Regions from separate parts of the Paenibacillus sp. P3E genome, predicted to be linked through region 1. Evidence: riboswitches for the same ligand, from Rfam matches in the RefSeq annotation. Region 1 holds a riboswitch; each other region holds the start of a gene.
What was found. A riboswitch is a leader RNA that binds a small molecule or an ion and turns the genes downstream of it on or off. The one in region 1 is predicted to bind cyclic di-AMP.
Positions count from the first base shown of each region.

Region 2: it holds a riboswitch for cyclic di-AMP, as region 1 does, so the genes downstream of both, A3842_RS19690 (NfeD family membrane protein) here and A3842_RS20850 (C40 family peptidase) in region 1, are expected to answer to the same signal.
Region 3: it holds a riboswitch for cyclic di-AMP, as region 1 does, so the genes downstream of both, A3842_RS05370 (APC family permease) here and A3842_RS20850 (C40 family peptidase) in region 1, are expected to answer to the same signal.

Region 1 is NZ_LVWH01000183.1:28,071-30,334, forward strand. It holds gene A3842_RS20845 (hypothetical protein) at 1-633, shown strand, start outside; cyclic di-AMP (ydaO/yuaA leader) riboswitch at 854-992, shown strand; gene A3842_RS20850 (C40 family peptidase) at 1,050-1,478, shown strand; cyclic di-AMP (ydaO/yuaA leader) riboswitch at 1,865-2,008, shown strand; gene A3842_RS20855 (C40 family peptidase) at 2,014-2,264, shown strand, end outside.
Region 2 is NZ_LVWH01000178.1:50,533-52,796, forward strand. It holds gene A3842_RS33385 (InlB B-repeat-containing protein) at 1-371, shown strand, start outside; partial or broken gene A3842_RS33910 (transposase) at 552-731, opposite strand; cyclic di-AMP (ydaO/yuaA leader) riboswitch at 974-1,160, shown strand; gene A3842_RS19690 (NfeD family membrane protein) at 1,306-1,878, shown strand; gene A3842_RS19695 (flotillin family protein) at 1,901-2,264, shown strand, end outside.
Region 3 is NZ_LVWH01000036.1:2,328-4,591, reverse strand. It holds gene A3842_RS05370 (APC family permease) at 1-1,034, opposite strand, end outside; cyclic di-AMP (ydaO/yuaA leader) riboswitch at 1,161-1,320, opposite strand; gene A3842_RS05365 (disulfide oxidoreductase) at 1,549-1,980, opposite strand; gene A3842_RS05360 (DsbA family protein) at 1,980-2,264, opposite strand, start outside.

The DNA.
Region 1 (2,264 bases):
GGCCAGCTCGCACTGGGTTCCGATTCCGGTGTTCAGCACTGGCTTTGGATGCTGCTGGCGCTAAGCGCATTCAGACTGCTGCTCTCCCCATTCATCCGCGCAGGACTGCTCCATGAGCTCCATCAGGAGCGTAAGGGGGAGCGCGGGATGTTCTTTTTTCCGGGGATGCGTCTGTATGGGCTTCCGGTGATGCTGTTCAGTCTTGCAGAATGGGTGCTTACAGCCCTGCCGCTGTATTGGCTTCTTCCCAAAATGTACAGACTGCTGTTAAGCGGAATTCTGGATTATAAGCTATTGCTGAAACTGGTGCCTTACATTCTGGCCTGGCTGCTATATCTGTTCTTCATCCGAAAAGTACTGCTGTACATGCAGTTCGGGTATACGGGTGGTACAGGCACTTTCTCTTCTCTCTTGGTGTGTCTGAAGGTGATCCTTCCTTCTGCGGGATTATCTTTTGTGATGGGAGCAGGGAGTTTGATCATGATGCTTGCTTGCGGAGCGGCATCGATCTTTTGTCCGGGGATGCCGGCACTTCTGCTTCGGCAGTTCTCCCCCCTTCCCAATACACTGTTCAAAATGTGGGGAATCGCCGCTCAATACCACCTTTGGTCCAGTAAATCATTTCCACAATAATTAAGCCGCTCAGCCGGCATAATAAAAGAGTCGCTGCTCCTTGAGGGAGCGGGACTCTTTTTTGGATTACAAACTGAATAAGAGTATTTGCAAAACTGTAAATCCTCTGGTACAATGGTGCCTGTACTACTAGTAACAAATTTGTAATCTCTAAGATGCAACACATTCAAACACATTAACATTCCAAGCGTTTACTAATTGTCGACACGTCGCTCTTCTGGTGCATAAAACGCCAAATTCCCTGCACCGGGAAGCGGGGGAACCATATTTTGGGTGAATTGACCTCGCTTTAGAGGGGTCATAGGGGAACCTTCTACCGAATCCTTAAGCTAACCTCGCAGGCCTTGGAAGGAGTACATCTTTTGAGAAGTCAGAATTTTAAGAAGAAATGTACCGCAGCCGCACTTGCACTAGTGATGGTATTCACAATCGGAGCTGGTAGCGCTTTCGCCGATTCCAAGATGGATACCGTTATCGCAAAAACCATCGGAACCACCTATAAATTCGGAGGCACTAGCACAAGCGGCTTCGATTGCTCCGGCTTTACCTCGTATGTTTTTAAAAATGTCGGGCTTACCCTGCCGCGCACGTCCAAGGCTCAATTCAGCGTTGGAACTTCCGTATCACGGAACAACCTGCGTTCAGGTGACCTGGTATTCTTCAATACCTTTGGGTCGGGAGTTTCCCATGTCGGCATTTATGTCGGTGGAGGCAGATTCGCACAATCTTCCAGCTCACGCGGTGTAACCATAACTTCGCTGAGTCAAGCTTACTGGGCCAACCGCTACGTTGGCGCTAAACGAGTGATGAGCACTACAGCCTACAAAACTGTTGCCTACGATTAATTGAAGCTTGATCCCCTCACATTACACCTTTACAACTAAATGTAATTTATACGAGCCCGGAGCTGATTATTGCCGTAATCATTTTCCGGGTTTTCCCTTTTCCTTATTCTCCCTTTTACACACTTTTTAGAGTTTCGAAACACCTTTTTGATAAAAACCCCATTAAGATCTTCCATGCAGCTGACTTACGGCGTAAAGAACTCGCGTAAATCAAGCCCTTTTCTCTTAAAAGGCTCAAAAAATATGTATTAATATGCTTTAAGTGATTGCCAAGTGCTTCTGTCTTTGTTACAATTATCGCAGTGAGTTGATAGTAACATTTTTGTAATTATTCAAACCTGATTTACAAAGGTTTTGTCATTGTTTTGATCCGTAAGCTAATCTAATCAACAGTGGTGCCGAGTTCCTTATTCAATTAGGGAAACGGGGGAACCGATTTTGGGTGAATTGACCTCCTATTTACAGAGGGGTCATAGGGGACCTTCAACCGAACCCTTAAGCTAACCTCGTAGGCATTTGGAAGGGGTATTTACTTTTGAAGAAGAAGCTAGCAGCAGCACTACTCAGCTTTTCGATCATTCTTACCATCGGAGCAGGAAGCGCTTTCGCAGACTCTAAAATGGATCAGGTTATCGACAAAGCCGTCGGCACTAAATACGTATCGGGCGGAATTTCGACTAACGGGTTTGATTGCTCCGGATTTACCATGTATGTGTTTGATAAGATAGGAATTAACCTTCCTCACCAGTCCGGTTCCCAGTACCAGATGGGCACTGCCGTATCCCG
Region 2 (2,264 bases), on a different contig from region 1:
ACGTTGGCAGTCACTGGGCGAAAGGCGCCATCGAGAAGCTTGCAGAGGCAGGGGTTATCAGCGGCTACGAGGATGTTACGTTCAAGCCAGATAAAACAATCACCCGCGAGGAAATGGTTGTCCTTTTGTCCCGCATCTTAAACCTTAACAACGTAACGAAGGATACCACCAAAGGCAATTTCAATGACCTGAAGGGTTCCTATGCAGCAAACGAGATCAAAGCTGAAGCACAAGCTGGTATCATAAACGGCAAAGCAGATGGGAAATTTGATGCTAAGAGCAACGCCACACGCGCAGAAGCTCTGCAGATCATCCTGAATGCGCTGAAGCTCAACCCGCAATTGAAGACGCTGTTGGATTCACTTAACTAATGCCGGTTCTCCGAAAAAAAGGGACAAGTGTAATTTGGGGCTGTTGACAAAAGGGGCAACCCAAAAGTGGATTTTCTATGGCGGAAGGCAGTTCTCTTCATTCTTAAAACCACAAAAAGTGAGCAGAGCAGCGATTCTCCTGTTATTGAAGGATCGCTGCTCTGTTTTTTGGTCATGGGTGGCTTGCTTTAGCAGATTATGAGTAAGGGAAAGCCATCCTACCTCAAGCGTCACTTTCTCCATGCCGCGAAGTAGAAATCGCCGGAAGCCCCGGTTGCAGTTGTCCAAATACACTTTCCGGTTCCGTCATTCGACGCACGGCCAAGCGTAACCTTTCTCACTCCGTAGAATTTCCCGGCTGCTGCCAACACCGTAAGCGCCTAAGGTTTATAGTGCGTGCGGCCTTGGCTTTGGACGATTGGGACAGCTTGCGAGAAATGGAGCAACAGTGAGCAAATCATCGGCCGAATAAGAGTGAAACCAAAGAATGCGCCTTCATTCGCGGAGGGGAGGCGTTTTTGGCTTCTTTTGTCATCCCGGACGTTTTACAATAAATGCCCACAGGCGTAAGATTCAAATCAACAACCGAATGTAAGTTAACTGTTCTCATATGGCTGAATTCCGTAATTGGGAACGGGGGAACCAATGGTGAATGCGGCTTTTGCACAGTCAGCTGCCGCTCACCCGGGGTGAATCCCTGCTGCGTGCTGAAAAGCCGCTGTGGCAGGGTAGGGCAATCTCGCTGCCCGAATCCGTCAGCTAACCCCGTAAGCCTCGAAGAGAGAGGATGAGCGCCATGATCGATTAACCGACCACGGAGAGCCCTGCCGCTTCTGTGGTCTTTTTGTTGTGTGTGCAGGAAGGAAAGGCAGTCTGTACAAGGAACTAGAAATCTCATAACAACGATAATTAGAGACATTAAGGGTTATTTAAAATGCTCTATTATAAATGCTTCAAAGGGGGGATTCTTATCGTTACTGTATTTATCGTGTGCTTCTGGGTTGGACTAATACTCCTCCTCAGCGGCGGATTTCATGGGCATGGCCTGGCGGGTCATCTGCATGCGGGCGGCGGCGATGCCGGTGGACCCGGCTTTGTACCCATACTCCCTCTGATGGTGTTTGTCACAGTCTGGGGCGGTACAGGTTACGTGCTTGCCCGGTTCAGCGAAATGAGGATGCTCGCAGTGGTGCTGATTTGTACCGTGCTCGCTCTGCTTCTGGGCTGTGTGATGTATGCGGTGCTGGCCCGGGTGATGACCCGGTATGACAGCAGCATGAATGAACTGGATTACGAGCAGGCAGGGCAGCTCGGGTACATCAGTATCCCTGCAGCGGATGGGGCGGTCGGGGAAATGAAATATGTACTGCACGGAACCATGCGCTCCATTGGAGTACGGGCAGAATCCGGCCAGCAGCTTGATAAAGGCGACAGGGTTATTATTTTGAAGGTGAACAAAGGAATGGCGGCAGTCACCCTCTTCGAGAGGGATATCGATCAATTATAATTCACGGGGAGTGTCAATCTAAATGGTTATTCTGTATGTAATTGCGGCAATTGTTGTTGTTATTCTGCTGGCCTTGTTCAGTATCGTGAACTCTTATAAAAAGGTTCCGCCCAATCAGGCGATGATCGTCTACGGCCTTGGCGGAAAAAGAGTGGTCCAGGGCGGCGGGACGTTCGTCATCCCCGGCTTCCAGAACAATAAGACCATCTCCATGATGCTGATGAGCTTCGACGTCATCCCGGCGCAGGCGATGTTCTCCAAGCAAGGCATCAAGCTCAACCTGGAGGCGGTGGCTCAGATTAAGATAAAAAGCGATCCTACCGCTATTCTGACTGCCAGTGAGCAGTTTATCGACCGGCCGGAAGAAGACCGCGAGACGATTATCC
Region 3 (2,264 bases), on a different contig from region 1:
CCCAGGCGGTCACCGCGGACCATAAATGCATGGGGCAGGTACTTGTCTTTGGCGAACATAAACGCCAGCAGCGGGAAAGCGGAATAAGCTGTATTGGCCGCCAGGAACAGAATCACAGCTGTAATCCCTTGAATGAAAAAGTACAAACCGCCACGTCCAAAAGTAGATTCAGCAATTTGGGATACAACCGTGGCTTTGGTATCCGGTGTAATTCCGTACCAGTAGGCAAGCAGTGTGATTCCGGTAAACATACTTCCCAGGATAATTCCCATCAACATCAAAGTCTTGGCTGCATTTTTCTCCGCAGGCGCCTTGAAGTTTGGAATGGCGTTCGATACAGCCTCTACCCCTGTCAGAGCCGAACAGCCGGAGCTGAAAGCCTTAAGCAGTAAAAACAAACTTACATTCGATACCGCTGCCCCAATCTCAGGGACATTAGCATGGGCTCCGCCAGTAGCATATTTGAATACCCCTGCAATGATCAACACGAAGATCGATACCACGAATAAATACACAGGAATTGCAATGAAAGATGCAGATTCCGTAACGCCCCGCAGATTGACAATAGTCAAGAGCAGAATAACGGTTACGGCGATTAACACACTATGATTATGAAGATTTGGAAAAGCGGATGTGATCGCATCCGTACCCGCTGATGCACTAACCGCTACGGTCAGAATATAATCTACCAGGAGCGATCCGCCAGCAAGGAGTCCGGTAGGAACCCCGAGGTTGCTCTTGGCTACGATATACGCGCCTCCGCCCTGCGGATAAGCAAAGATGGTCTGACGATAGGATAAAATCAAAATAGCCAGCAAGCCCAATACGGCTAATGCGATTGGCAATGAGTACCAGATGGCTGTGAAGCCTGCGGCCACCAGTACAATCAGGATTTGTTCCGTTCCGTAGGCTACAGACGATAGCGCATCAGAAGACAGGACAGCCAGTGCTTTCACCTTGGATAACTTTTCATGATCTAGTTCGTTCGACTTCATCGGACGCCCGATCAATAGTCGTTTTACCTTGCTTACCATTGTAATAACAGTTCCTCTCTTTGCTTACGTTGAAACGGTAATACCGTGCGCTGTTTTCATTGGTGGATTTCATAAATGCAGGCACAAAAATAAGCATACGGAAATGATCCGCATGCTTACGCATCGTCATTATCCCACCATTGCTTACGAGGTTAGCTGGCGGATTCGGGCTGTGGTAGCCCTACGGTTGCAGCCCTTCCGGACCGTTCCCGATTCACCCCTTTGGCGCTTAGGCCAATGTTGGTTCCCCCGTTTTTCCATACGGAAAATTCAGCGCATATTCAACTTCTCACAAGGTCTAATGATAGTCTACAATACGTCTTCCGTAAAGCGGTGAAAAAAATGAAAAAAGAATGAAAAAACATCCAATTTACGCAAAACCAAGATGAGAGATAACGCGATCTTTCATTCTCTGCGATTATCCCGTCATCACGTGTTTTTTCAGGGTTTTGAACCTCATTTGTGTCTGAAATTTCAGGAATGATTTGTGCTCTAAATTCTGCAGTGGCTTCAGCTACTCTACTGTGTCCTCTTTACGTCCGGTCCAGAGCAAAATCGTGATTAGAGCAAAGGCGATCAGCGCAAGCAGTGGAATCGTAATGAACCCAAAAAAATTCAGATAATCTTTATTACAGGGTACGCCAATTGTACACGGGAGCACCTTGCTAAGTGCGGGAATCTTCTGCTCAGCATAATGATAAATAGAAATACTGCCCCCAATAAGACTTAATGGAAGTACATAGGGAATAATTTTTTTGTCATTCCGGTATGTAGCTACTCCCAGGAGAATCAGCTGCGGATACATGAAGATACGCTGGAACCAGCATAGCTTGCAAGGCTCATATTTCAGCACTTCACTTAGATATAAGCTTCCCGCTACTGCAATAACAGATACAAACCAGGCCAGATAGAGACAGTGGCGTCTGCAGAACATAGAGAACTTCATCACTCGGCCTTCACTGCTTCGGACGCGGACTTAATCTGTGCCTTAATGGCTTCCATTTTGAAAGGCTCATCTACTTTGTGTCCATTGATAAATACAGTAGGTGTGGAAGTAACTCCTGAAGCCTTGGCAAGACTGATATCACGTTGCAGCTCACTCTCATAGGTCTTCTCCTTGATATCCTTACGCAACAGATCCAGATCGATTGGCAGCTTTTGTTTCTCAGCCAGATTCACCAGGAATTCCTCTGTAGCCCATTCTGCTTTTTCATCCCCTTGATTGGCATA